One region of the Leclercia adecarboxylata genome, then DNA from elsewhere that is predicted to be linked to it. Evidence: predicted binding sites of a transcription regulator. Region 1 holds the regulator's gene; each other region holds the start of a gene.
What was found. Region 1 encodes CRP, which controls carbon source genes, mostly activating them, when cyclic AMP is high. Its sites were predicted from a motif close to ATGTGANNNNNNTCACAT; they were not measured.
Positions count from the first base shown of each region.

Region 2: a site for CRP is predicted at 5,151-5,168, ahead of FHN83_RS22945 (sugar transporter). Genes of this name have one in related genera too.
Region 3: a site for CRP is predicted at 5,919-5,936, ahead of FHN83_RS07605 (enolase C-terminal domain-like protein). Genes of this name have one in related genera too.

Region 1 is NZ_CP040889.1:1,644,884-1,654,717, forward strand. Features, by position in the region: gene kefG (glutathione-regulated potassium-efflux system ancillary protein KefG) at 1-526, opposite strand, end outside; gene FHN83_RS09695 (ABC transporter ATP-binding protein) at 651-2,555, shown strand; gene FHN83_RS09700 (hydrolase) at 2,552-3,568, shown strand; gene FHN83_RS09705 (YheU family protein) at 3,571-3,789, shown strand; gene FHN83_RS09710 (phosphoribulokinase) at 3,820-4,689, shown strand; gene FHN83_RS09715 (OsmC family protein) at 4,758-5,162, opposite strand; gene crp (cAMP-activated global transcriptional regulator CRP) at 5,473-6,105, shown strand; gene FHN83_RS09725 (YccS/YhfK family putative transporter) at 6,163-8,250, shown strand; gene argD (bifunctional acetylornithine/succinyldiaminopimelate transaminase) at 8,327-9,547, opposite strand; gene pabA (aminodeoxychorismate synthase component 2) at 9,635-9,834, opposite strand, start outside.
Region 2 is NZ_CP040889.1:4,398,819-4,408,652, forward strand. Features, by position in the region: gene ydeE (efflux MFS transporter YdeE) at 1-709, opposite strand, end outside; gene eamA (O-acetylserine/cysteine exporter) at 903-1,802, shown strand; gene marB (multiple antibiotic resistance protein MarB) at 1,835-2,050, opposite strand; gene marA (MDR efflux pump AcrAB transcriptional activator MarA) at 2,081-2,464, opposite strand; gene marR (multiple antibiotic resistance transcriptional regulator MarR) at 2,483-2,917, opposite strand; gene FHN83_RS22940 (MarC family NAAT transporter) at 3,175-3,843, shown strand; gene FHN83_RS22945 (sugar transporter) at 3,880-5,076, opposite strand; gene FHN83_RS22950 (PhzF family phenazine biosynthesis protein) at 5,252-6,040, shown strand; gene FHN83_RS22955 (PhzF family phenazine biosynthesis protein) at 6,056-6,850, shown strand; gene FHN83_RS22960 (SDR family NAD(P)-dependent oxidoreductase) at 7,039-7,716, opposite strand; gene FHN83_RS22965 (YhcH/YjgK/YiaL family protein) at 7,718-8,188, opposite strand; gene FHN83_RS22970 (sialidase family protein) at 8,185-9,354, opposite strand; gene FHN83_RS22975 (sodium:solute symporter family protein) at 9,356-9,834, opposite strand, start outside.
Region 3 is NZ_CP040889.1:1,224,332-1,234,165, forward strand. Features, by position in the region: rRNA gene FHN83_RS07590 (23S ribosomal RNA) at 1-2,249, opposite strand, end outside; rRNA gene FHN83_RS07595 (16S ribosomal RNA) at 2,475-4,012, opposite strand; gene FHN83_RS07600 (PTS transporter subunit EIIC) at 4,465-5,838, opposite strand; gene FHN83_RS07605 (enolase C-terminal domain-like protein) at 6,113-7,312, shown strand; gene FHN83_RS07610 (GntR family transcriptional regulator) at 7,300-8,019, opposite strand; gene FHN83_RS07615 (alpha/beta hydrolase) at 8,087-8,926, opposite strand; gene FHN83_RS07620 (autotransporter domain-containing protein) at 9,114-9,834, shown strand, end outside.

The sequences.
Region 1 (9,834 bases):
CTGCCAGCCAGTCGCCGTACGCTCTTGCATGGCTGGCGAGCTCGTCCTGAGGCTGCCGACGAGCCCAGTAAACGACGATTGGGCTCAGCCAGTGCATGCGGCACATGGCCGCCGTCAGCTCGAACGGGCGTAAAATATCGTTCATTGAATAGCGGTTAAGCCCATCGTGGCGGTAAGCACTCTCCGGCTCGCCGGTGGTAATGACGTTCCGCCAGTACTTTCCCGCCAGCTGGTTTCCTCCCGGGCCACTGGAAAACCCGCGGCTCAGCACGCGATCCAGCCACTCCTTCAGCAGCGCCGGGCAGCTGTAGGTATAGAGAGGATGCTGGAACACGATAACGTCGTGCTGGCGCAGCAGCTCCTGTTCACGAGGGATATCGATAAAAAAATCGGGGTAGTGCGCGTAAAGATCGTGCACCGTCACATTACTGAGCTGTAATGCCGGTTGTAGCAAAACCCGGTTGGCGACCGAGTCCTGAGACTCCGGATGGGCATACAGCAGCAGCACTTTTGCTGTCTGGGACATCATTCCTCTCCCGGGTCGTCATCACTGTTATTTTGGGCTACCATGGCACACCCACGCGGCGCGTGGCGGCACATTTAACCTGATTATAATGACAACTTAACATAGTCGGAACATACGGCGCTCTATGATTGTTTTCTCCTCATTACAAATTCGTCGCGGCGTACGTGTCCTGCTGGACAACGCTACAGCCACCATCAACCCGGGCCAGAAAGTGGGCCTGGTGGGCAAAAACGGCTGTGGTAAATCCACGTTACTGTCATTGCTGAAAAACGAAATCACTGCCGACGGCGGTAACTTCACCTACCCTGGCAACTGGCAGCTGGCCTGGGTAAACCAGGAGACGCCTGCCCTGAGCGTCCCGGCGATGGACTATGTTATCGACGGCGACCGGGAGTACCGCAAGCTCGAAGCCGAACTGCACGCCGCCAACGAACGTAACGACGGTCATGCGATCGCCACCGTACACGGCAAACTCGACGCCATTGATGCCTGGACCATCCGCTCCCGCGCCGCCAGCCTGCTGCACGGTCTGGGGTTCAGCAACGAGCAGTTGGAGCGTCCGGTAAGTGATTTCTCCGGTGGCTGGCGCATGCGCCTTAACCTGGCCCAGGCGCTGATCTGCCGCTCTGACCTGCTGCTGCTTGATGAACCGACTAACCACCTCGATCTGGATGCGGTCATCTGGCTGGAAAAGTGGCTGAAGAGCTATCAGGGCACGCTGATCCTGATCTCCCACGATCGCGACTTCCTCGATCCGGTAGTGTACAAAATTATTCATATCGAACAGGAAACCATGTTCGAGTACACCGGCAACTACAGCTCGTTTGAGCGTCAGCGTGCGGTCCGTCTCTCCCAGCAACAGGCGATGTACGAAAGCCAGCAGCAGCGCGTGGCGCACCTGCAGAGCTTTGTCGATCGCTTCAAGGCGAAGGCGTCAAAAGCTAAACAGGCTCAGAGCCGCATTAAGATGCTGGAACGCATGGAGATGATTGCCCCGGCGCACGTCGATAACCCGTTCCACTTTAACTTCCGGGCTCCGGAAAGCCTGCCCAACCCGCTGCTGAAAATGGAAAAGGTCAGCGCCGGCTATGGCGATCGCATTATCCTGGATTCTATCAAGCTCAACCTGGTGCCGGGTTCCCGTATCGGTCTGCTCGGGCGCAATGGCGCCGGTAAATCGACGCTGATTAAGCTGCTGGCAGGTGAGCTTGCGCCTGTGCGTGGCGACATCGGTCTGGCGAAGGGTATTAAGCTCGGCTACTTCGCCCAGCATCAGCTGGAATTTTTACGCGCTGATGAATCACCGCTGCAGCACCTGGCGCGTCTGGCCCCGCAGGAGCTGGAGCAGAAGCTGCGTGATTATCTGGGCGGCTTCGGTTTCCAGGGCGATAAAGTCAGCGAGAATACCGAACGCTTCTCCGGCGGTGAAAAAGCCCGTCTGGTGCTGGCGCTGATCGTCTGGCAGCGCCCTAACCTGCTCCTGCTCGATGAACCGACTAACCACCTCGATCTCGACATGCGTCAGGCGCTGACCGAAGCGTTAATCGAATTCGAAGGCGCGCTGGTGGTCGTTTCGCACGACCGTCACCTGCTGCGCTCCACCACCGACGATCTCTATCTGGTGCATGACGGCAAAGTCGAGCCGTTCGATGGCGATCTGGAGGATTATCAGCAGTGGCTGAGCGACATTCAGAAGCAGGAAAGCCAGCCTGTGGAAGGGGCTAAAGAGAACGTCAACAGCGCCCAGGCCCGTAAGGATCAGAAGCGTCGCGAAGCAGAGCTGCGCACCCAGACCCAGCCGCTGCGTAAAGAGATTACCCGTCTGGAAAAAGAGATGGAGAAGCTCAACGCCACGCTTGTCACGGTGGAAGAGAAGCTCAGTGACAGCGGTCTGTACGACCAGAGCCGCAAAGCCGAACTGACAGAGTGTCTGCAGGTTCAGGCAAAAACCAAATCCAGCCTTGAAGAGTGTGAAATGGCCTGGCTCGACGCGCAGGAGCAGCTTGAGGACATGCTCGCATCCCTATGACACAAACAATCCCATCTGATTTCAATTTTCCCCACGACGAGAGCGCGACATTTGTCCCCATGCGCGGCGTGGCGAACCCGCATCTGCAAACCATGCTCCCGCGCCTGCTGCGCCGGAAGTTACAGTTCACGCCCCACTGGCAGCGGCTCGACCTGCCGGATGATGACTTCGTGGATCTCGCCTGGAGTGAAGATCCCTCTCAGGCGCAGCATAAACCGCGACTGGTGGTGTTTCATGGTCTGGAGGGGAGCCTGCACAGCCCTTATGCCCACGGTTTGATCCATGCCGCGAAAGAGCGCGGCTGGCTTGGCGTGGTGATGCATTTTCGCGGCTGCAGCGGCGAACCGAACCGGCAAAAACGGATCTACCACTCCGGCGAGATCGAAGATGGTCGCTGGTTCCTGAACTGGCTGGTGCAGACCCACGGCCCGGCACCCACCGCGGCGGTAGGCTATTCACTGGGCGGCAATATGCTCGCCTGCCTGCTGGCAAAAGAGGGTGATAACGTCCCGCTCGACGCGGCGGTCATTGTCTCTGCGCCGTTCATGCTTGAGCAGTGTAGCTATCATATGGAGAAGGGGTTTTCCCGCGTTTATCAGCGCTATCTGCTGAACTTACTGAAAGCCAACGCCGCCCGTAAGCTCAAGGCCTACCCGGACACGTTGCCTGTCAGCCTTCAGCAGTTGAAACGGGTGCGTCGCCTGCGCGAATTTGACGATCTGATCACCGCGAAAATCCACGGTTTTGCCGATGCTATAGACTACTATCGCCAGTGCAGCGCCATGCCGTTGCTGAATCAAATCACCCGGCCTACGCTGATTATTCATGCGAAAGACGATCCCTTTATGGATCATCACTCGATCCCGGCGCCGGACCATTTACCGGCCAACGTGCAGTATCAACTAACCGAACATGGCGGACACGTGGGCTTTATCGGCGGCACGCTGCGTCGACCGCAGATGTGGCTGGAGACACGTATCCCGGACTGGCTGACCACATATCTGGAAAAGTAAACATGATCATTCCCTGGCAGGATCTGGCTCCCGAAACGCTGGATAATCTGATTGAAAGCTTTGTATTGCGTGAGGGCACAGATTATGGTGAACATGAACGCACGCTTGAAATGAAAGTCGCCGATGTTAAACAGCAGCTTAAAAGCGGTGAGGCCGTTCTGGTGTGGTCCGAACTGCACGAGACGGTGAATATCATGCCCCGTGGTCAGTTTCGCGACTGATCGCACACTCTTTCCACTCAGGGAGTTGCTATGTCCGCCAGACATCCGGTTATTGCCGTTACAGGGTCGAGTGGTGCAGGCACCACCACCACCAGCCTCGCCTTCCGTAAGATCTTCTCGCAACTGCATCTGCGTGCTGCAGAGGTAGAGGGCGACAGCTTTCACCGCTACACCCGTCCTGAGATGGATATGGCAATCCGCAAAGCGCGCGATCTCGGCAAACATATCAGCTACTTTGGCCCCGATGCCAACGACTTTGGCATGCTGGAGCAGACCTTCGCGGAATACGGACGCAGCGGGACCGGCCAGTCGCGCAAATACCTGCATACCTATGACGAAGCGGTGCCGTGGAACCAGGTGCCGGGTACCTTTACTCCCTGGCAGCCGCTGCCGGAACCCACCGACGTGCTGTTTTATGAAGGTCTGCACGGCGGGGTCGTCACGCCGCAACACGACGTGGCGCGCCATGTCGATCTGCTGGTGGGCGTGGTGCCTATCGTTAACCTGGAGTGGATCCAGAAGCTGACGCGGGATACCAGCGAGCGCGGCCACTCCCGTGAAGCGGTGATGGATTCCGTGGTTCGCTCCATGGAGGATTACATTAACTTCCTCACGCCGCAGTTTTCCCGCACCCATATTAACTTTCAGCGCGTCCCGACCGTGGACACCTCGAACCCGTTTGCGGCAAAAGCCATCCCTTCGCTGGACGAGAGCTTTGTGGTGATCCATTTCCGCAATCTGGACGAGATCGATTACCCCTGGCTGCTGGCGATGCTGCAGGGCTCGTTTATTTCGCACATGAATACGCTGGTGGTGCCGGGCGGCAAGATGGGGCTGGCGATGGAGTTAATCATGACGCCGCTGGTGCAGCGGCTGATGGAAGGCAAGAAGATCGCTTAATCTGTTCTCCCTCTCCCTGTGGGAGAGGGTCGGGGTGAGGGCATCAGACCGCACGATGCCCCACAAGCTTATGCCTCGATCACTTCATACGAATGGGTAATTTTGACCGCTTTTTCCAGCATCAGCGCCACGGAGCAGTACTTCTCCGCAGAGAGATCCACCGCGCGGGAGACCGCAGCGTCTTTCAGCTCTTTGCCGGTCACCACGAAGTGAAGATTGATATGGGTAAACAGGCGCGGCGCTTCATCCCGGCGTTCTGAGGTCAGCTTTACTTCGCAGTCAGTCACGTCGTGACGGCCTTTTTGCAGAATCGATACCACGTCGATTGCGCTGCATCCACCCGCCGCCATCAGAACCACTTCCATCGGACTTGGCGCTTTGTCACCGGAGTTGCCATCCATCAGTATCTGGTGGCCCGAGGCAGACTCACCGAGAAAGGTTAACCCTTCAACCCATTTCACACGTGCTTGCATTTTTATTAACTCCAGGATTGCATTTTTCCTGTCAGATTACGCGCCAGTAACAATTCTGGCAACGGAAGTCGACCTGCATCAAGCTGAAGCGAGACACCAGGAGACACGCGGCAAAACCTATGCTAAAACAGTCGAGATGCTACAGTAATACATTGACGTTACACATGTATGCAGAGGACATCACACATTACAGGCTGCTAATTATTGTGACAGCCGCTCCCCAGGCAGGGGGAAGAATTCGATTGCAACCCCCAGAGTACAGGTACACAGCCAGACTCTGGAGACAGCTTATAACAGAGGATAACAGCGCATGGTGCTTGGCAAACCGCAAACAGACCCGACTCTCGAATGGTTCTTGTCTCATTGCCATATTCATAAGTACCCATCGAAGAGCACGCTGATTCACCAGGGTGAAAAAGCGGAAACGTTGTATTACATCGTCAAAGGCTCAGTAGCAGTGCTGATCAAAGATGAAGAAGGCAAAGAGATGATCCTCTCTTACCTGAATCAGGGAGACTTTATCGGTGAACTGGGCCTGTTTGAAGAAGGTCAGGAGCGTAGCGCCTGGGTCCGTGCGAAAACCGCGTGTGAAGTGGCTGAGATCTCTTATAAGAAATTCCGCCAGCTGATCCAGGTTAACCCGGATATCCTGATGCGCCTCTCTTCGCAGATGGCTCGCCGTCTGCAGGTCACTTCCGAGAAAGTGGGCAACCTCGCCTTCCTGGACGTGACGGGCCGTATCGCTCAGACTCTGCTGAACCTGGCGAAACAGCCAGACGCCATGACCCACCCGGACGGTATGCAAATTAAAATCACCCGTCAGGAAATTGGTCAGATCGTCGGATGTTCTCGTGAGACGGTGGGCCGTATTCTGAAAATGCTGGAAGATCAGAACCTGATTTCCGCCCACGGTAAAACCATCGTGGTTTACGGAACACGTTAATTCCACTCAGACGGCGTGGCATCGCACGATGACACGCCGTTTTTGTCTCTCTCACCCATGTGGCGCAGGCTCATCTATCACCCGGAAGTTAACTACGCACTGCGGCAAACCCTGGTGTTGTGTCTCCCTGTGGCTGTGGGTTTAGTTCTCGGTTATCTGCAATACGGTCTGCTGTTCTCCCTCGTCCCCGCCTGCTGCAACATTGCTGGCCTCGACACGCCCCATAAACGCTTTTTTAAACGCCTGATTATTGGCGGCTCGCTGTTTGCCGGCTGTAGCCTGGCCGTGCAGCTGTTGCTGGCGCGCGATATACCGTTGCCCCTCATTCTGACGGTGCTGGCGATGACGTTAGGGGTCACGGCAGAGATCAGCGCCCTGCATGCCCGCCTGCTGCCCGCCTCGCTGATTGCCGCCATCTTTACCCTGAGCCTGGCGGGAAATATGCCGATCTGGGCGCCGCTGCTCATCTACGCGCTGGGCACCCTGTGGTACGGGCTGTTCAACTGGTTCTGGTTCTGGATGTGGCGCGAGCAGCCGTTGCGTGAATCCCTGAGCGTGCTCTACCGCCAACTGGCCGATTACTGCGAAGCCAAATACACCCTGCTGACCCAGCATACCGACCCTGAAAAATCGTTACCGCCGCTGCTGGCCCGCCAGCAGAAGGTGGTCGACCTGATTAGCCAGTGTTATCAGCAGTTGCACATGCTTGCCGCGAACAAAAATCATGAATACAAGCGGCTGCTGCGTACCTTCCAGGTGGGTCTGGATCTGCAGGAGCACATCTCCGTCAGCCTGCATCATCCGAAGGAGGTGCAAACGCTGGTGGAGCGCAGCCACGCCGAAGCGGTGATCCGCTGGAACGCCCTGACCGTCGCCGCCCGTCTGCGCGTGCTGGCGGATGACATTCTCTATCATCGCTATCCCACCCGCTTCAACATGGACAAGCAGCTTGGCGCGCTGGAAAAAATCGCCCGCCAGCACCCGGATAACCCGGTGGGTCAGTTCTGCGCATGGCACTTCAGCCGGATTGCCCGCGTGCTCCGCACCCAGCGTCCGCTCTATCCGCGCGATCTGATGGCGGACAAGCAGAAGCGCCTGCCGCTGATCCCCGCCCTGAGAAGCTATCTGTCGCTTAAATCTGCCGCCCTGCGCAATGCGGCCCGCATCAGCGTGATGCTGAGTATCGCCAGCCTGATGGGCGTGGCGCTGCATCTGCCTAAGCCTTACTGGATCTTAATGACCGTCCTGCTGGTGACGCAAAACGGCTACAGCGCCACGCGGGTACGCATTCTCCACCGGGCGGCCGGTACCCTGGCGGGGCTGGTTATTGCCGGCGTTACCCTGCACTTCCACGTTCCGGAAGGCTACACCCTGACGGGGATGCTGATGGTCACCCTGGTAAGTTATCTGTTCATTCGTAAGAACTACGGCTGGGCGACGGTGGGCTTCACGGTGACCGCCGTGTACACCCTTCAGCTGATCACGCTGAACGGGGAGCAGTTTATTATCGCCCGACTGGCCGACACCCTGATTGGCTGTTTAATCGCTTTCGGCGGGATGGTATGGCTGTGGCCGCAATGGCAAAGCGGGCTGCTGCGCCAGAACGCCCACGACGCGCTGGAGGCCGATCAGGAGGCCATCCGCCTGATCCTCAGCGACGATCCGCAACCCACACCGCTGGCGTGGCAGCGCATGAAGGTTAACCAGGCGCACAACGCGCTGTTCAACTCCCTGAATCAGGCGATGCAGGAGCCGGGCTTCAATTCAGCCTATCTGGCGGATATGCGGCTGTGGGTGACGCACAGCCAGTTTATCGTCGAACATATCAATGCGATGACGACGCTGGCGCGGGAACATACGATGCTGACGCCCGATCTGGCGCAGCGGTATTTGCAGTCGTGTGAAATTGCGCTTCAGCGCTGTCAGCAGCGTCTGGAGTATGACGCGCCGGGGGAGAGCGGAGACAGTAATATTCTGGAAGCGCCAGAGACCCTGACGCACGGCCCCATGAGCACGCTGGAACAGCATCTGCAGCGTATTCTGGGGCATCTGAACACCATGCACACCATTTCGTCGGTGGCGTGGCGCCAGCGCCCGCATCACGGTATCTGGTTGATCCGGCGGCTGAAACGCACGCCGTATTAATTGCCGGGTGGCGCTGCGCTTACCCGGCCTACAAATCCGTAGGCCCGTGCAAGCGCAGCGCCGCCGGGCAACACAACTACGCCTGAACCACCCGCTTCACCGCGTTCGCAAAGCGGTTCATCCCTTCGTCGATATCCGCGCTTTCCACCAGCAGCGACGGCGCAAAGCGCATCACGTCCGGTCCGGCGTTGAGCACCATCGCCCCTTCGCTGGCGGCGGCATAGAGGAAATCACGCGCCCGGCCTTTGTACTGCGGCTTCAGCTCGGCGCCAATCAGCAGCCCCATGCCACGGATATCGCTGAAGACATCGTACTGGGCATCGATCTGCTGGAGATGCTTCACGAACTGCTCGCGCTTCGTATTAACGCCGCTCAGCACTTCCGGGGTATTGATGATATCGAACGCCGCCCCTGCGACCGCACACGCCAGCGGGTTGCCGCCGTAGGTGGAGCCGTGAGAGCCCACGTGGAACGCCGAGGCGATATCCTGGGTGGTGAGCACCGCGCTGACCGGGAAACCGCCGCCGAGTGCCTTGGCGCTGGTCAGGATGTCCGGCGTCACGCCGTAGTGCATATAGGCAAACAGATCTCCGGTGCGCCCCATGCCGCTCTGCACTTCATCAAAGACCAGCAGCGCCTGGTGCTGATCGCACAGATCGCGCAGTCCCTGCAGGAATTCTGGCGTTGCCGCCATCACGCCGCCTTCGCCCTGGATGGGCTCGACAACTACCGCGCAGGTGTGATCGTCCATCACCGCTTTTACCGCATGCAGATCGTTAAACGGCACGTGGATGATGTCGGCCGGTTTCGGGCCAAAGCCGTCGGAATATTTTGGCTGACCGCCCACGGTCACGGTAAACAGCGAACGACCGTGGAACGCGTTATGGAAAGCGATGATTTTGCTTTTAAACGGGCTGTGGCGGGTGGACGCGTAATACCGGGCCAGCTTAAAGGCCGTTTCGTTGGCTTCGGTGCCGGAATTCATAAACAGCACGCGTTCGGCAAAGGTGGCGTCGATGATTTTACGACCCAGACGTAGCGCGGGTTCGTTGGTAAAGACGTTGCTGGTGTGCCACAGGGTTTCGCCCTGGCTTTTCAGCGCCTCGACCAGCGCCGGGTGACAGTGACCTAACGCCGTCACTGCAATGCCGCCCGCAAAATCAATGTACTCTTTGCCCTGTTGATCCCAGACGCGGCTACCTTTCCCTTTCACCGGGATAAACTCAGCCGGTGCATAAATTGGCAGAATCACCTCATCGAATGTCGCGCGCGTAATTGCAGATTGTTCAGTTGCCATGTAACCCCACCCTTTTTTAAGCAAAAAGCAGAAGTGAAAATATAATCACGAAATATGCTTAAAAAATCACTTCATGGCAACTAAAAATCAACGATTGAGGAAATTAGCCAGCAGCTGGTGGCCCTGCTCGCTGAGAATGCTTTCCGGGTGGAACTGCACCCCCTCCAGATCCCATTCCCGGTGGCGGATACCCATGATCTCCTGCGTTTCGCTCCAGGCGGTGACCTCAAAGCAGTCGGGTAAGGTAGGCGGATCGATGACCAGGGAGTGGTAGCGGGTGACGGTAA
Region 2 (9,834 bases), 2.4 Mb from region 1:
CCGCCGCCAGCACGTACTGCGAAATACAGCTGGCGAACGAACCGCCCACGTAGGAGGCCAGCAGGCCGGAAAGGGTATACCAGAACAGCGCCCGATCGCGCAGCAGCACCGACGGCTGCCACGGCACCGGGGCGTGTTCACCGTCGGCCGCCACGCTTTTCTGCACATAGCGCTGAATCAACACCAGCGGCAGGGCGGCGCAGAAGGCCGCGACCCAGAACGGTAGCTGCAGGCTGTACATCACCAGCAGGGTGCTGAGCGGTGGCCCGATGGTCCAGCCAATGTTCAGAAAGCTGTAGTTCAGCGAGAACACCCGCGCCTTTTCCGCCGGGCTCAGCACGTCAGAGAACCAGGCTTTCAGCACCGTGGAAAAGACCGAATAGGCGCAGTTGATCAGTGAAAAGGCTAGCACCACCAGCACCACGTTATCCACCAGCGGGATCGCCAGAAAGCCCAGCGCCACCGCGAAAATGGCGATCAGCATGTAGCGGTTTTTATCGAACTTGTCGGCCAGAATGCCAAAACCCAGGCTGAAAACCACGCCAATCGTCAGGGCCACCGTCAGGGCATAACCAATATTCTCCACGCTCATGTTGAAGACGCGGGTCAGATAGATGGTCATGAACGGCAGCGTGGCGCCGCGTCCAATGGTGAGTAATAACGATGACGCCAGCAGCGCTGCGGTTGAGCGCCTGAGTGATGTGTTCATTTTCCTGCCCGACAATTGCGTGTGAATTTTTTGTTATGTCTTATCAGGATTATCACGCCATAAGGGGCTTGTATAGCACCAAATTTATCCCTAAGTGCTTCGCCTGACTGCCAGAAATAATGATCTGTTCCTCTTCGGATTTTTTCGTTACTTTGATAAGTGTTTACAAAAATTTAATAAACAGGGGCAGGGTATGACGCGTAAAGACGGGCTGCTGGCATTACTGGTGGTGGTGGTTTGGGGGCTGAATTTTGTGGTGATCAAGGTCGGGTTGCACAATATGCCTCCGCTGATGCTGGCCGGTTTACGCTTTATGCTGGTGGCCTTCCCGGCGCTGTTTTTTGTTGCCCGTCCGAAGATCCCGTTTCGTCTGCTGCTGGGCTACGGCCTGACCATCAGCTTCGGTCAGTTCGCCTTCCTGTTTTGCGCCATTAACTTCGGCATGCCCGCCGGGCTGGCTTCGCTGGTGCTGCAGGCGCAGGCGTTCTTCACCATCATCCTGGGGGCGCTGGTGTTTGGCGAGCGGCTTCAGGGCAAACAGCTGGCGGGGATCGCCCTGGCGGTGGTTGGGGTGCTGGTGCTGGCAGAGGCCAGTCTCAACGGACAGCACGTCGCGCTGCTGGGCTTCTTGCTGACCCTGGCGGCCGCCTTCAGCTGGGCGTGCGGCAATATCTTTAACAAAAAGATCATGCAGCTCGAGACGCGTCCGGCAGTCATGTCGCTGGTGGTGTGGAGCGCCCTGATCCCGATTGTGCCGTTTATGCTGGCGTCTTATCTGCTGGATGGCCCGACGGTGATGTATAACAGCCTGGTGACTATCGATGTGACCACCATTTTGTCGCTGGTCTATCTGGCGTTTGTCGCCACCATCATCGGCTACGGCATCTGGGGCACGCTGCTCGGACGCTACGAAACCTGGCGGGTGGCACCGCTGTCGCTGCTCGTTCCGGTCGTCGGGATCGCCAGTGCGGCACTGCTGCTCAATGAAAAACTCGGGGCGCTGCAGCTGATTGGGGCCGTTCTGGTGATGGCTGGACTCTATATTAACGTCTTTGGCTTTCGCGTACGCCGGACGGCGCGGGTGAGGGGCTAAAAAAAAGCCCCGCGCGGGCGGGGCAAAACGAATTAATTGTGCTGATTGTAATACGGCACCCCTAACTCGTCGGATTTGTCGCTGCCTGCGCCCATATGGTTAAAATCGTGGGGCGACTGACCGTTAGCGGTCGGCAGGATCATCGTGTCGCGGCTGTGAGGCTGCGGCACAGAAGGCGTTTGCTCCGCAAAACTCTGGGCAGAGACCAGCACCAGTGCGGTGAAGGCGGCGGAAGCTAACAGTTTCATATATTCCTCGATACGTCTTAATACAGGCGATTAGCAGTTACAGTGATTGATCGGAAGCAGATACCGGGATTCCCCGTGCATATTGGTAATACGGTATTTATGCGGTGGCACATCGAAGTAGTTCTTGAACGTGCGGGTCAGCGTTTGCTGCGATTCAAACCCGTAACGCTCAGCCAGATACAGGATCGGCTCGTTACTTTCCTTCAGCTTCTGTGCGATTTCCGTTAATTTGCGGCTGCGGATGTACTGGCCTAATGAGTGGCCGGTCTCTTTTTTGAACATCCGTTGCAGGTGCCATTTTGAGTAACCTGAACGCTCAGACACTTTCTCAAGCGAGAGCGGCGACTCCAGGTTATCTTCGATCCAGCCCAAAATGCTATGAATAGTGATGGCGTCAGTATTGCGTCTGGACATCGTCATACCTCTTTCTGTTTACGGCAGGATTTTCTTAAGCAAGAGCTCAAGAGTTGCCACTTCGTCCGCCGTTAAGTTTTTTGTTAGTTCCTGGTGCAGTTCTTGTCCTACTAATTGATGACATTGTTCACACATTTCCGCGCCGTCACTGGTCAGTTGCAACAGCACGCCGCGTTTGTCATTCGGATTAGGGCGGCGCTCAATCCAGCCCCTGCAGACCAGCCTGTCGATCATTCGCGTCAACGCGCCGAGGTCGACGGATAAGATTTTCTTAAGCTCAACCGGGGTGATACACACCTCGCAGCGCACGGAGCAGAGCACTTTAAATTGCGTTGCGGTGATATCCAGCGGTGACAGATAGTCATTGAGCAGGCGGTCTTTCTTCTGGTTAACCATATAGATAAGGCGACCCAGCGGAATGATTTCGTTGAAGAGGTCACTGGTGCTTTTCACAATGGTTGCCCTGGCAAGTAGTTTAATCACGGCAGATATTATTGCTCAGGCAACTATAAGTCAACTGAATGCATTTGCTTATGACACGATTTGCTAAAGCGATTCAGATCACTTTTTTGCCCGCTTCGTAGAACGACATATCATCGTGGTGAATTGATTTCGGCGCGAAAATATTACTTACGAAGCGCGCGTAGTCGAAACAGGGGTTTTCACCCTATACTTGCGTGGTTCATTTTTGATAAGGACAACTCAGTAAAATGGTTGATTTAATTAAAGCAATTGGTCTTGGGCTGGTGGTTCTGCTGCCGCTGGCGAACCCATTAACCACCGTTGCGCTGTTCCTGGGTCTGGCGGGGGATATGAACCGTGAACAGCGTAATCATCAGTCGCTCATGGCCTCTGTTTACGTCTTCGCGATCATGATGGTGGCGTACTACGCCGGACAACTGGTGATGAACACCTTTGGGATCTCCATTCCCGGCCTGCGCATCGCCGGTGGCCTGATTGTTGCTTTTATCGGCTTCAGAATGCTGTTCCCGGCCCCGAAAGCGACGCATGCCAGCGACGCGCAGGACACGCTTGAGGAGATGCAGGATAAAGAAGCACCGAACATCGCCTTCGTGCCGCTGGCCATGCCAAGCACTGCGGGTCCGGGTACGATTGCGATGATTATCAGTTCCGCCTCGACGGTGCGCAGCGGCTCTGACTTCCCGGACTGGGTAATTATGATTGCACCGCCGCTGATATTCGCCCTTATCGGCGTGATCCTGTGGGGTTGTCTGCGTAGCTCGGGCGCGATTATGCGCTGGGTGGGCAAAGACGGTATCGAGGCGATCTCCCGTCTGATGGGCTTCCTGCTGGTCTGCATGGGCGTGCAGTTTATTATCAACGGCGTGCTGGAAATTATTCAGACCTATCCGTCATAGCCAAACCGGGCGGCGTCCTGCCGCCCGGACTTTTCTCTAACCGTGATGCGGCTGCTCTTCCAGCGTGACCGGCCATTTGCGGAAGATCAGCACCGACCAGATTAACGCCGCCAGCGCCGGTATCGCCCCCAGATAGCCAATCGACGCCATCGAAATATGCAGGCTGATCTGATTCCCCACCAGCGCACCCGCGCCAATCCCCAGATTGAAAATCCCGGAGAAAAGCGCCATCGCCACGTCGGTGGCATCTGGCGCCAGGGCCAGCACCTTAACCTGCATCCCGAGACCGATGATCATGATCGCCACGCCCCAGACAACGCTCAGCAGCGCCAGGTTCATTTCGCTGCCCGACGCGGGCAGCAGAAGCAGCAGACACGCCAGCAGCAGGCCAATGGCGCTGCTCACCAGCAGGGAGGCGTGACGGTTGCCGAGCTTACCGAACAGCACGCTGCCGATAATGCCTGCGCCACCCAGCAGTAACAGCAGGATAGTGGCGAAACGGGCGCTAAACCCGGCAACCGTCTGCACAAACGGCTCGATATAGCTGTAGGCGGTGTAGTGCGCCGTCACAACCACCACCGTCAGCAGATAGAGGCTCATCAGCGCCGGACGACGCACCAGCAGCGGCAGGCTTTTCAGCGATCCGGAGTGTTCGCTCGGCAGTTTCGGCAACAGTTTAATCAGGCACAGCAGGGTGAACAGCGCCCCAAGGCCGATAACGAAAAAGGTGGTGCGCCAGCCGAACATCTGCCCGACGATGCGCCCGAGCGGCAGGCCGAGCACCATCGCCAGGGCGGTGCCGGTCGCCAGCAGGCTCAGCGCCTGGGCGCGCTTCCCGGCCGGAGCCAGACGAATGGCCAGCGAGGCGGTAATTGACCAGAAAATCGCGTGGGCAAAGGCAATGCCGATCCGGCTAATCACCAGCACGCTAAAGTTCCAGGCCAGGAACGACAGAACATGGCTGGCGATAAACAGCACGAACAGCCCGATCAGCAGCTTGCGGCGTTCGATCTGGCTGGTGAGCAGCATAAAGGGCAACGACATCAGCGCCACGACCCATGCGTAGATGGTGAGCATGATCCCCACCTGGGCGGTCTCCATGCCGAAGCTGTTGGCGATATCCGAGAGCAGGCCGACGGGAACAAATTCCGTGGTGTTGAAGATAAACGCGGCAACGGCGAGCGTCACCACCCGTAGCCATGCGACCCGGCGGGAAACTGTGTTGGTTGTCATAGGGATGTCCGGGATTGATTACGTAAATGAGGTGTGACGATCTTAAAACCTTCCCTGGTGGAAATACAATCATTTTGTGATGCAGATCTCACTGTGATGGCGCAGTAATCGCTGGTGAAATCGGTTCTTTTCCATGAATATAGGATGCAACATAACGTTAACAACAGGTAAAGCGATGCAGGATATCGAGTTTTTTCTGGTCGATGCGTTCAGCGATGGCGCATTTGGCGGTAACCCGGCGGCGGTGTGTCCGTTGCCGGAGTGGTTGCCGGACGAAACGCTGCTGAAGATGACGCAAGAGCATAACCAGTCGGAGACCGCTTTTTTCGTGCGCCATAAAGGCGGCATCGAACTGCGCTGGTTTACCACCCACGGCGAGGTCAATCTCTGCGGTCACGCGACCCTGGCCACCGCCTGGGTGCTGTTCAACGAGATGGACTATCCCGATACCCGGATCCATTTTGATACGGCGTCCGGCAGGCTGACTGTCAGCCGCGACGGCGACTGGTTAACGCTCGATTTCCCGGCCTGTCCGACGCAAGTACAGACTCCGCCGCCAGAGATGCTCCGCGCGCTGGGGATAAGCCATTACGTCGAGGCCCGCAAGGGGCGCGCCTGGGTGCTGGTGCTGGAAAACCGCGAGCAGGTAGAGGCGGTAGCGCCGAATATCCACGCCATGACGCCGGGCGAGCATAAAGTGTCGATCACCGCCCGGGGCGAGGGCGAGTACGATTTTGTCAGCCGCTTTTTCTCGCCGGGCGTGGCGCTGTGGGAAGATCCGGTCACCGGCTCGGCGCACACCATGCTGATCCCGTACTGGAGCGAAAAGCTCAACAAAACATCGCTCTTTGCCCGGCAGGTCTCTGCCCGGGGCGGCGACGTGCGTTGTGAACTGAAGGGCGACCGGGTGCTGATGAGCGGCAAGGCATCGCTGTATATGAAAGGTCATCTGTTTTTGCGCTAAATAAGGGTTAACCCAATGAAAGAGATCGAATTCTATCTGGTCGATGCGTTTAGCGACCGCGCGTTTGGTGGGAATCCCGCAGCCGTTTGCCCTCTGGAGGCCTGGCTGCCGGATGACGTTCTGTTGAAGATGGCACAGCAGCACAACCAGTCGGAAACCGCGTTTTTTGTGCGCACCGACACCGGCTTTGAACTGCGCTGGTTTACCACGCAGTACGAAATCAACCTCTGCGGTCACGCCACGCTTGCCAGCGCGCACGTGATTTTTGAGTATCTCGACTACCCGCAGACCGAGATTGTCTTCTCCACCCGCTTTGTGGGCGACCTGAAGGTCAAGCGCAGCGGCGACTGGCTGACGCTGGACTTCCCGGCGTGGGGCTGCGAGCCGGTCGCTAACCCGCCGGAACTGCTGTTCAACACCCTGGGTATCCGCGAGGCGAAAGAGGTGCGGGTAGGGCGCGATTACCTGGTGGTGCTGGAAAACCAGCAGCAGGTCGAGGCCTTAAACCCGGATATCGACGGCATGATGCCGCTGGGCAAGATGGTCTGCGTTACCGCGCCGGGGGACGAGTATGATTTTGTCAGCCGCTTCTTCTGTCCGGGCGAAGGGGTGGCGGAAGATCCGGTCACCGGCTCCGCCCACAGCATGCTGATCCCATACTGGAGCGAGAAGCTGGGTAAAACCGCCATGCTGGCGCGGCAGGTTTCTCCCCGCGGCGGGGATCTGCGCTGCGAGCTGAAGGGTGACCGGGTGTTGATCGGCGGCCAGGCGGCGCTCTATCTGAAAGGCACCGTGTTCCTGCGGAGATAAAAGCAAAACGGCAACGCAAGTTGCTGTTTTTAGTGTTTGCACCCTCGGACCAAAGGAGAGGGCCGGGGTGAGGGCACCAGGCCGCACAACACCCCTCGGCATCGCCCGGCGGCGCTGCGCTTGCACGGGCCTAGGATTTTGTAGGCCGGGTAAGGCGCAGCCGCCACCCGGCAAACAGGCCGCACAACTCACCCCAACGACGCCCCTCCGCACAGCACCAGCTCCTGCCCGGTGACGGGCGCGGCATCGGCGCTCAGCAGATAACTCACCATCGCCGCCACCTCTTCCGGGGCGATTAATCTCCCCATCGGCGGTACTTTTGGCGGGGACGTTTGCCGTCCGGGGGCGCTCAGCATCGGGGTCTGGGTCGCACCCGGAGCCACCACGTTGGCGGTGATCCCGCGCGGAGCCAGCTCCGCAGCCCAGCTGCGCACCATCCCCACCAGCGCCGCTTTGGTGGCAACATACTGCGAACGACCCGCTGCACCCCGGGAGGTGCGGCTGCCGATGGCCACCAGCCGTCCGCCCGCGCTCATCCGCGGCGCAAATTGGTTAAACAGGATCTCGGCGGCGTGAATATGCAGCCCCCACAGGCGGCCACTGACCACCGGATCCAGCTCCCCGAGCGGGGCGGCGGCCATCATTCCGGCGGCGTGAACAATCGCCTGCGGCACCGGAAGCGCATTCAACGCAGTCGCAAGCGTGACAGTGTCACTCAAATCCAAGCTCAGGCTGGTGAAATTCGGATGCGCATTATCCACTCCGCGGCGGCTTAACCCCGTGACCTGCCAGCCCTCGGCCAGCAGGCGCTTCACGATGGCTTCGCCGATACCGGAACTGGCACCCGTGACGATGGCAGTGCGCATATCACACCTCCAGCAGCGCGCGCGGCACTTTGAATACCGCCTTGCGCACGGTCATCGGGGCATCAGCCGCACACAGCGCCTGATGCGGCTCGCCGGGCAGAAATACCGCGAAATCCCCGCGCTTCAGGGTAATGCTCACCGGATGTACCGCCCCGGGGGCGATATAAAGATCCGGCTTGCGCTCTTCGTCGCCCTCCTGCGCCAGGGACTGCATTCCGGCGTTGATGATTTCCACACCCGCCACCACCACCTGAATATCCGCCCACTGATGATGATATTCCGTATGGCGCTGCGCCTGCGGCTGGGTCTGCGCCGGGCCGATATGGCAGAACCACGGACAGCCTTCCGGCTGCCAGCGTCCGTCATCCCGGGCGGCCAGCGCCGCCAGAGAGCAGTCCGGGCGATCGAGTATCTCACGCAGAGCGGCGGGGAGCCCTGCCAGCGGCAGGGCGTTAAGGTGTCCGATAATCACCGTTGCGACTCCTTTACCCATTCCGGGGAGACGCGCACGTATTTGATCGCCTGACGGAAGTACGTATAGGCGATATGCAGCGACCCGTCGGCACCCTGTTTGATGCTGGGATAAGAAAACTCACGGTTGAGTTTCTCCAGCGAGTTGTTGGTCATGCAATAGCCGTCGCCCTCGTCGAGGTTGCGCTGCCAGGCCCAGCTTTTCCCGCCGTCGGCGGAAATCGCCACGGTCATTGGCGCGCGCGGTGCGCCCCAGAATGCGGCTCGGCCGTTGATGACTTCCGGCTCTTTACGCCCGTCGCCGTCGTCAATCTCGTCGTACAGCGAGGCGCGACGCTCCAGCGCACCCGCCGCACTCATGTGGTTAAACACCAGCGCCAGCTCACCGCTTGCCAGCGTCGTGACCTGAATCGACGAGTTGTTGTTCGGCAGCTCAGTCGGCTCCGGCACAGACCAGCTTTCGCCGTTGTCGAGCGACTGGCTGATGTAGATATTGTCCGCCCAGCGGCTACGGTACAGCGCCACCAGGTGGCCGTTGTTTAGGGCGGTGATGTTCATGTGCACGCAGCCCAGGCTTTCAGGCACCTCGACATCGCGCCAGCTCCGGCCCTGGTCTTCGGAGATTTTCACCGCGCTGATGTCATCGTTGCCCACCCATTTTTCACCCGGCTGTGTGCGGCAGTAAAAGACCGGCAGCAGCCAGTTGCCGTTATCCAGCACCACAATCGGCTGGCGGATAAAGGTGCCGGGCTTATCCAGCAGGGTGGCGATCTCGCCCCAGGTCTGGCCCAGATCGCGTGACTGGCGATAGCGCACGATGGCGGTATCCTGGTTGCCGGAGAGCTGGGCGGTCCACAGCAGCCACAGCACGTTGTCCGGGGCGAGGAACAGCACCGGGTTCTGCTCCGAGCGGCTGGCGTCGTCGGAGAGTTTCACCGCCTCGCTCCACTGGTTGCTGCCGGGAGCCAGGCGCGACCCCCACACCGAAATATCAGCGATCCCTTCCTGGGTGCCGCCGAACCAGACGCACATCAGGGTGCCGTCCGGCAGCGGCAGCAGGTTTGCTGCGTGATTCTGCGGGCAGGAAGAGGGCAGCATCGCCGTTTCCACGCGGCCATCCTCTGGCTGCGGGCGAACAATCCCGTCACGGGTTACGGTTACAGACATATCAGACTCCATTATGTTGAACAGGGGCAGGCGCTTTGCGATCCGCTTTATTCGGGATCAGACGGTCGAGGACCATAATCACCGCCGGGGTGATCAGCGCGATATACATATTGTTGATGCCAAACGGGTCGCCGAGCAGATACCACAGGGAGGTCACGACGCAGGCCCCAATCAGACCAGCGTTCGCCCCGCGGGTGCTCTTAAAGAACGGCGCATAGAAGGCAATCACCGCCACCACCGTAATCGACAGACGAATAGCGCGGGTGAAGAAGGACAGCTTCAGCACCTCGGGCACCAGCAGGACGAAAATCAGCGGCAGGAAGCCAATCAGCAGCGACATCCAGCGGGTGGCTTTAAACTCCTGCTCCGGGGTTGGGTTGCGGTAAGGCACGTAGAAATCTTTCACCACCAGCGAGGCGATGGCCAGCGCCACGGTGCTTACGCTGACGAATATTGACGCAACAAGTGACGTTGTCACAA
Region 3 (9,834 bases), 420 kb from region 1:
AGTCAAACTACCCACCAGACACTGTCCGCAACCCGGATTACGGGTCCACGTTAGAACACCAGCCATTAAAGGGTGGTATTTCAAGGATGGCTCCACGCAGACTGGCGTCCACGCTTCAAAGCCTCCCACCTATCCTACACATCAAGGACCAGTGTTCAGTGTCAAGCTATAGTAAAGGTTCACGGGGTCTTTCCGTCTTGCCGCGGGTACACTGCATCTTCACAGCGATTTCAATTTCACTGAGTCTCGGGTGGAGACAGCCTGGCCATCATTACGCCATTCGTGCAGGTCGGAACTTACCCGACAAGGAATTTCGCTACCTTAGGACCGTTATAGTTACGGCCGCCGTTTACCGGGGCTTCGATCAAGAGCTTCTCCTTACGGATAACCCCATCAATTAACCTTCCGGCACCGGGCAGGCGTCACACCGTATACGTCCACTTTCGTGTTTGCACAGTGCTGTGTTTTTAATAAACAGTTGCAGCCAGCTGGTATCTTCGACTGATTTCAGCTCCACCCGCAGGGGCTTCACCTACATATCAGCGTGCCTTCTCCCGAAGTTACGGCACCATTTTGCCTAGTTCCTTCACCCGAGTTCTCTCAAGCGCCTTGGTATTCTCTACCTGACCACCTGTGTCGGTTTGGGGTACGATTTGATGTTACCTGATGCTTAGAGGCTTTTCCTGGAAGCAGGGCATTTGTTGCTTCAGCACCGTAGTGCCTCGTCATCACACCTCAGCGTTAATAAGGTACCGGATTTACCCGAACCTCCGCCTACATGCTTAAACCGGGACAACCGTCGCCCGGCCAACATAGCCTTCTCCGTCCCCCCTTCGCAGTAACACCGAGTACAGGAATATTAACCTGTTTCCCATCGACTACGCCTTTCGGCCTCGCCTTAGGGGTCGACTCACCCTGCCCCGATTAACGTTGGACAGGAACCCTTGGTCTTCCGGCGAGCGGGCTTTTCACCCGCTTTATCGTTACTTATGTCAGCATTCGCACTTCTGATACCTCCAGCATGCCTCACAGCACACCTTCAACGGCTTACAGAACGCTCCCCTACCCAACAACACATAGTGTCGCTGCCGCAGCTTCGGTGCATGGTTTAGCCCCGTTACATCTTCCGCGCAGGCCGACTCGACCAGTGAGCTATTACGCTTTCTTTAAATGATGGCTGCTTCTAAGCCAACATCCTGGCTGTCTGTGCCTTCCCACATCGTTTCCCACTTAACCATGACTTTGGGACCTTAGCTGGCGGTCTGGGTTGTTTCCCTCTTCACGACGGACGTTAGCACCCGCCGTGTGTCTCCCGTGATAACATTCTCCGGTATTCGCAGTTTGCATCGGGTTGGTAAGCCGGGATGGCCCCCTAGCCGAAACAGTGCTCTACCCCCGGAGATGAATTCACGAGGCGCTACCTAAATAGCTTTCGGGGAGAACCAGCTATCTCCCGGTTTGATTGGCCTTTCACCCCCAGCCACAAGTCATCCGCTAATTTTTCAACATTAGTCGGTTCGGTCCTCCAGTTAGTGTTACCCAACCTTCAACCTGCCCATGGCTAGATCACCGGGTTTCGGGTCTATACCCTGCAACTTAACGCCCAGTTAAGACTCGGTTTCCCTGCGGCTCCCCTATACGGTTAACCTTGCTACAGAATATAAGTCGCTGACCCATTATACAAAAGGTACGCAGTCACACCACAAGGGTGCTCCCACTGCTTGTACGTACACGGTTTCAGGTTCTTTTTCACTCCCCTCGCCGGGGTTCTTTTCGCCTTTCCCTCACGGTACTGGTTCACTATCGGTCAGTCAGGAGTATTTAGCCTTGGAGGATGGTCCCCCCATATTCAGACAGGATACCACGTGTCCCGCCCTACTCTTCGAGTTCACAGCATGTGTGCTTTCATGTACGGGACTATCACCCTGTACCGTCGGACTTTCCAGACCGTTCCACTAACACACAAGCTGATTCAGACTCCGGGCTGCTCCCCGTTCGCTCGCCGCTACTGGGGGAATCTCGGTTGATTTCTTTTCCTCTGGGTACTTAGATGTTTCAGTTCCCCCGGTTCGCCTCGTTAACCTATGTATTCAGTTAACGATAGTGTGTCGGAACACACTGGGTTTCCCCATTCGGACATCGCCGGGTCAAAGGTTCATATCACCTCGCCGGCGCTTTTCGCAGATTAGCACGTCCTTCATCGCCTCTGACTGCCAGGGCATCCACCGTGTACGCTTAGTCGCTTAACCTCACAACCCGAAGCTGTTTCACTTCGCGTTGTGAAAATTTGAGAGACTCGAACACACTTACCATCTGTTCCTGTTACGGAGAACAGACACAGTGTGTCGTTTCAATTTTCAGCTTGATCCAGATTTTTAAAGAGCAAAACTTCTTAATGCACTCAAAAGTACATTCAGAAGTTCATCATTCATCAGACAATCTGTGTGGACACTACAAAGGCAGGTTCTTTAAGGTAAGGAGGTGATCCAACCGCAGGTTCCCCTACGGTTACCTTGTTACGACTTCACCCCAGTCATGAATCACAAAGTGGTAAGCGCCCTCCCGAAGGTTAAGCTACCTACTTCTTTTGCAACCCACTCCCATGGTGTGACGGGCGGTGTGTACAAGGCCCGGGAACGTATTCACCGTAGCATTCTGATCTACGATTACTAGCGATTCCGACTTCATGGAGTCGAGTTGCAGACTCCAATCCGGACTACGACGCACTTTATGAGGTCCGCTTGCTCTCGCGAGGTCGCTTCTCTTTGTATGCGCCATTGTAGCACGTGTGTAGCCCTACTCGTAAGGGCCATGATGACTTGACGTCATCCCCACCTTCCTCCAGTTTATCACTGGCAGTCTCCTTTGAGTTCCCGGCCTAACCGCTGGCAACAAAGGATAAGGGTTGCGCTCGTTGCGGGACTTAACCCAACATTTCACAACACGAGCTGACGACAGCCATGCAGCACCTGTCTCAGAGTTCCCGAAGGCACCAATCCATCTCTGGAAAGTTCTCTGGATGTCAAGAGTAGGTAAGGTTCTTCGCGTTGCATCGAATTAAACCACATGCTCCACCGCTTGTGCGGGCCCCCGTCAATTCATTTGAGTTTTAACCTTGCGGCCGTACTCCCCAGGCGGTCGACTTAACGCGTTAGCTCCGGAAGCCACGCCTCAAGGGCACAACCTCCAAGTCGACATCGTTTACGGCGTGGACTACCGGTATCTAATCCTGTTTGCTCCCCACGCTTTCGCACCTGAGCGTCAGTCTTTGTCCAGGGGGCCGCCTTCGCCACCGGTATTCCTCCAGATCTCTACGCATTTCACCGCTACACCTGGAATTCTACCCCCCTCTACAAGACTCTAGCCTGCCAGTTTCGAATGCAGTTCCCAGGTTGAGCCCGGGGATTTCACATCCGACTTGACAGACCGCCTGCGTGCGCTTTACGCCCAGTAATTCCGATTAACGCTTGCACCCTCCGTATTACCGCGGCTGCTGGCACGGAGTTAGCCGGTGCTTCTTCTGCGAGTAACGTCAATTGCTGAGGTTATTAACCTCAACACCTTCCTCCTCGCTGAAAGTACTTTACAACCCGAAGGCCTTCTTCATACACGCGGCATGGCTGCATCAGGCTTGCGCCCATTGTGCAATATTCCCCACTGCTGCCTCCCGTAGGAGTCTGGACCGTGTCTCAGTTCCAGTGTGGCTGGTCATCCTCTCAGACCAGCTAGGGATCGTCGCCTAGGTGAGCCGTTACCCCACCTACTAGCTAATCCCATCTGGGCACATCTGATGGCAAGAGGCCCGAAGGTCCCCCTCTTTGGTCTTGCGACGTTATGCGGTATTAGCTACCGTTTCCAGTAGTTATCCCCCTCCATCAGGCAGTTTCCCAGACATTACTCACCCGTCCGCCACTCGTCACCCGAGAGCAAGCTCTCTGTGCTACCGTTCGACTTGCATGTGTTAGGCCTGCCGCCAGCGTTCAATCTGAGCCATGATCAAACTCTTCAATTTAAGTTTGATGCTCGTGAATTAAACTTCGTAATGAATTACGTATGTTCACTCAGAGACTTGGTATTCATTTATTGTCCGAAGACATTAAGAATCCATGTCACTTTGAGTGCCCACACAGATTGTCTGATAAATTGTTAAAGAGCAGTGCAACGCGGCTTTCGCTCACCGTTGCGAGGTGGCGTATATTACGCTTTCCTCTTTCAGAGTCAAGCGATTATTTCACGCTTTTCTCTTCAACCGGCCCGGCTGTTAGTGTGAAGTGATTCACATCCGCCGTGTCGATGGAGGCGCATTATAGGGAGTTCTCTTCAGGCCGCAACCCTTAAATGACAGAAAAATGACTGACTGCTGAATTCCCCAGCAAAACCCCGCCTTATACCTGATTACACACAGACTTATCCACAATCACCGTGATATTAGCCGCTGCGCAGGCGGTGAGACGGGGTTCTGAATCATTCGGAGGCTTGCTCTTTTCCTACCAGAACTATGGTCAGCATAAAGGACAACACCAGTGATATCGCCACGCCTGCCAGGGCGAAGACAAAGTACGGGCCTATATAAGCAGGCAAGCTGAAGATGCTCGACAAGATATAGCCATAAAGACGCACGCCGAAGAAGGCGATGAAGGCAGACGCGAGGGAGCTGGCTACCGTCGCCGCAATGAACGCTTTTTTGTAGCGCGTCAGTACCCCAAAGAGTGCCGGCTCGGTAATGCCCAGCAGCGCAGAGATGGCCGCCGACAGCGTGACGGTCTTCTCCTGACGATTACGGCTCAGGCGCCAGATAGCAAACGTCGCCCCCGCAATCGCCATATTGGCCATAAACATCATCGGCATCAGCATGTCGTAGCCACGGTCGCTGAAGTTCTGCAGGGCGATGGGCGTCATCGCGTGGTGCATCCCGGTCAGGATCGCCACTGGACGGATGGCCCCAACAATGAACCCGGCAAAACTGGCCGACACACCAAACAGCCCTTCTATAAAGAAGGCGAGTCCTTTACCCAGCCAGATGCCGATGGGGCCGATCACCACCAGCGCCGCCAGCGCACCTATAAAGAGGGTGAGCGTGGGCGTAAATACGGTTTTGAGCACATCCGGCATAATGCTGTCGACCCAGCGATGGATATAGCTCAGTGCCAGCACCGAGAAAATCACCGGAATCACGCTCGAAGCATAGTTAAAGACGGATACCGGGATCGCATTCATTAACCAGAGGGCACTCACCGCACCTTCCTGATGTGTCGCCAGCGCTTTCGCCGCTTCTATTAAGGAGGGATACATCAGACAGGCAGCAACCGCTGCGGCGAGATACTCATTCGTTTTAAAAATCTTAGCCGCCGACACCGCAAGAAAGAACGGCAGGAAATAAAAGACGCCGCTGGCGATAAGGTCTATCACCATAACGGTATCGCTTTTTGCCGACACCACCTTAAGCGCGATGAGCCCAGCCAGCAGGCCCTTGATCATCCCAGCCCCGGCAATGGCCGGTACAATCGGACCAAATACGCCCGATACGGTATCCATAAAGAGAGAGACCAGGCTTTTACGCCCCTTTTTTGCCGTTGGTGCATTACTGGCATCCTGACCTAGCACGCTGAGCATTTGCTCGTACCAGCTGTTAACCTTGGGACCGATAATCACCTGAAACTGATCGCTCTGGAGTTGTGCCCCCAGCACACCGGGCACATTTTTGATCGCGTTTTGATCCACTTTATTATCGTCGATTAAATCAAACCGCAGCCGCGTCATGCAGTGCCAGACCTTATTAATATTCCCCTGCCCGCCAACCAGACGAATAATATTATTGATGGCTTCTTGCGTCCCCATAAAGACTCCTGCCTTTATTGTTGTCGTTTTATTGATGCAGTGAGCATAAATAAACCACAACAACAAAACAAACCAATAAAATTTGAAGTCGCTCACAATCAGCCTGCATAAGAGAAAAAAACTGTAGATAACGCAAAATTGGTACGGTTTTTAATTAAAATAAAACCAAATAACTGACCAAAATAAATAATAAAAAAAACCATTTACCCGCCAACATTTTTGGGGTGATGATATTCCCATTCTGTATTTCCACAGCGCAGCAAAGGAGTTTCTCGTGACGCCTGTGATTATCAAAAATATCGAGTGTTTTATTACCCGCCCGGACCGACATAACCTGGTAACCGTGCGCGTCACAACGGAGCAAGGGCCTGTCGGACACGGCTGTGCCACCTTCCAGCAGCGCCCTCTGGCAGTTAAAACACTTGTTGATGAGTACCTTAAACCGCTGCTGATCGGCCGGGATGCTAACAACATCGAAGATCTATGGCAGATGATGAACGTCAACGCCTACTGGCGTAACGGTCCGGTGATGAATAATGCTATCTCCGGCGTAGATATGGCCCTGTGGGATATCAAAGGAAAACTGGCTGGTATGCCGCTGTATCAGCTGCTGGGCGGGAAATCCCGTGATGCGATCCCCGCTTACAGCCACGCCAGCGGCGAGACGCTGGAAGAGCTGTTTGCCTCGGTCGATAAACTGGTGGCGCAGGGTTATCGACATATCCGCTGCCAGCTCGGTTTTTACGGCGGCACGCCGTCGGCCCTGCACGCCCCGGAAAATCCAACGGCAGGTGCGTGGTTCGATCAGCATGAATATATGAGCAATACCGTGGAGATGTTCCGCGCCCTGCGCGAGAAATATGGCTGGAAGCTCCAGCTCTTACACGATGTGCACGAGCGCCTGTTCCCCCAGCAGGCGGTGCTGCTGGCCAAACAGCTGGAGCCTTATCAGCCCTATTTTATCGAAGATATTTTGCCGCCCCAGCAGAGCGCCTGGCTGGAACAGGTTCGTCAGCAAAGCTGCGTCCCGCTGGCGATGGGGGAGTTATTCAATAATCCGGCGGAGTGGCACGACTTGATCGTAAATCGTCGTATCGACTTTATTCGCTGTCATGTTTCACAGATCGGCGGTATTACCCCCGCGCTTAAGCTGGCGCATTTATGCCAGGCCTTTGGCGTGCGCCTTGCCTGGCATGGCCCCGGCGATATGACCCCGATCGGCGTGGCGGTAAATACGCACCTGAATATTCATCTGCACAATGCCGCCATTCAGGAGTTTATCCCCCGCTCAGCCACGACCGACAGCGTGTTTCCCGGCGCGCCTGAGGTGAAGGACGGGTTTGTCTACCCGCCGGCCGCACCAGGCATCGGCACCGGCTTTAATGAAGAGCAGGCCCTGGCGTATCCGGTGGTTTATCGCCCGCACGAGTGGACGCAAAGCCGCCTGCCGGACGGCACCATTCATACGCCCTGATTTTGCCGCCAGGTTAAATTATCGCGATTCCAGGGGCTGACGTAAGTGCAGGTGTAGTTGATATCAATGATGTCGCTCACCTCAAATACCCGGCCCCCCTCCAGTATTCCCCGGTTATTGATATGCATTGCCGGCCCGCCTTTTTTGCAGCCCAGCAGCACCGCCTGTTCACGGCTGACGCTGACCGCCCGGTAGGTGGTGAGCATATGGGAAATTACCAGCCCCTTACTTAATACGTACTGCTGAATAGAGCGCTCAATGACCTGTTGATTAAGATCGGGGAAATCGGCGGCGGGCATGCTGGATACCTCCAGCTGTACGGGCTGGTCATCGACATAGCGCAGACGACAAAAGTGCCAGATAAAACTCTCTTCATCGATACCGAAGATCTGCTGTACCGCGCGGTCGGGCCGCGTTTTATGCAGGCTGATCATCCGGTAGCGCATCTGGTCGAATCGCTTTTCCGTGATCGAGTTGTAGATCAGCGGGTTATTGCGGGCGTGCTCGTTGATCCAGATACCCGACCCCTGAACTATCCGCACCACGCCAATGCTCACCAGCTTCTCCAGCGCCTGGCGGATAGTGAAACGTGACACGCCATACTCTTCGGCAAGCTGCCTTTCAGGGGGAAGTTTGCGTGGCCCCGCCGTGGTGTCCTGATAGATTTTGCTCAGCAGATCCTGAGTCACAAACTCTTTCTTTTTCATTATTCGGTCCTGAAATCCTTCAACCGTCGCCGGGGTGCGTAAGGGTAACATTTTGCGATCGGTTTATTCAGCATCCCGGCAAACCTTGCGCCAGCAGTTGCGGCCAGACGTTAGCCCAGTCCGAGCCATGTGCCATCCCACCAATCGTTTCTACCCGTGTGCAATTCTCCCCCACCGCCTGCTGAAACCGCCTGGCAACGGCGGGCGGCACGGTAGTGTCATCCCCACCGCTGAAGTGGATCTGCGGCAGACTGCGAAGCGCCGGGGCACTTTCAATGGCGCTCTTAGCCGCGGGCATCGGAGTGACATGATGCAGGGCGTTCACATACGCAATGTCGAGATTCCCCGCCACCGTGCGCAGGGAGCGCACATCGCTCCGCCGTGCCGCCAGCAGCGCGGCAATATTTCCGCCCCCGGAGTAGCCAATCAGATCGATTTTCACCCCGGGATAACGCTGTACAGCCCGGTTAAGCGCCGCGTTCATGGCCTCGATAACCGCAGGTGAGAAGCGATCCTGAGTCCAGATATTGACGCTGCAACGGGCCGGCAGAGGTGCTCCGATAAACTGACAGGGCCGGGACAGATAAAGCACGCTGGCGTGTTTATCCGCTGCCGCCAGCTTCAGGCCGACGGGATTACGCGGCGTCGGGTTATCGGATGGCGTGGTGCGGTTTTTCCAGGCAAAGCCATCCCCCTCGATATAGACATGCAGCGTGTTAACCGGCGGCGCGATCCGATGCCAGCCGACAATCGGGTAGGGATCTGCGTCAAATTTTTCACTGGTAAGACCACCATGAGCGGCGATCTGCTGCGCGGCGGTGTTGGGATCTACGGAAATACACCCGCTCAATAATAAAGACAAACTAATCAATAAGGTTCCCTGCAAAAGGTGAGGATATATCCTCATGCCGCCACCAGCCTTAACTCAAATTATAAACACTACAAAAAATGTGGAATTAATTCAGCCTGAAATAATTAAGCATCCCTTATTGTTTTCGGCAACAAATTGTATATTCTGCGCCCGAAGATATCGGATTAATCCGAAGAAATCGCCCCAGCATTTTGCACAACATCGCAACTTATGACGGAATACCATGGAAAAGAAACGCCTTAGCCAGCTGATCTCCCTGCTGGTTGCCTCAAGCGCTGCGCAAGCCTTCGCAACGTCTCCCGAGTTAATTATCGACACGCCGACGAGTAATGTTCAGATCGCCGATTCAAAAGAGCTGGTGCACATCACGCAGGCGGGAAGCATTACAGGTACACCTACCACCGCATTAACCCTGAACGCGGACGTTACTGTAACCACACTTACCAATGACGGGATCATTAACGGTAGCGTTGATAACCTATTATTGGGAAACGACAATATTGTTCAGATTAATGGAACAGTAGGTACGCTTAACAATAACGGCACCATCTCCAGCCTGAGCCAGTACCAAAACGGCAGCGTCGTGGCGGTGGGTGCAACGGGCGTGGTTGATACCTTCACCAACAGCGGCACCCTTGAGAGCATGCCGGGCTCTTACAGCATCTTCGGGTTTAATAACACCGGGACGCTGAGCAATGCCGGGACTATCGGCACCCTGACCAATACCGCAGATGGCAAGATTGTGGGCTATCGCGGCATCAACAATCTGGGCACCATTGATAACCTGACCAACGCTGGCCTGATCTCTTCCGTGAACAATGAGAACGGCATGTACGTTGGGCAGAAAAGCGCCATTTTTAACAGCGGCACGATTGGCACGCTGCATAACACCGGAACCATTGAAGGCGGCACGACCGACTATTACGGCACCTCCGCTATCATTA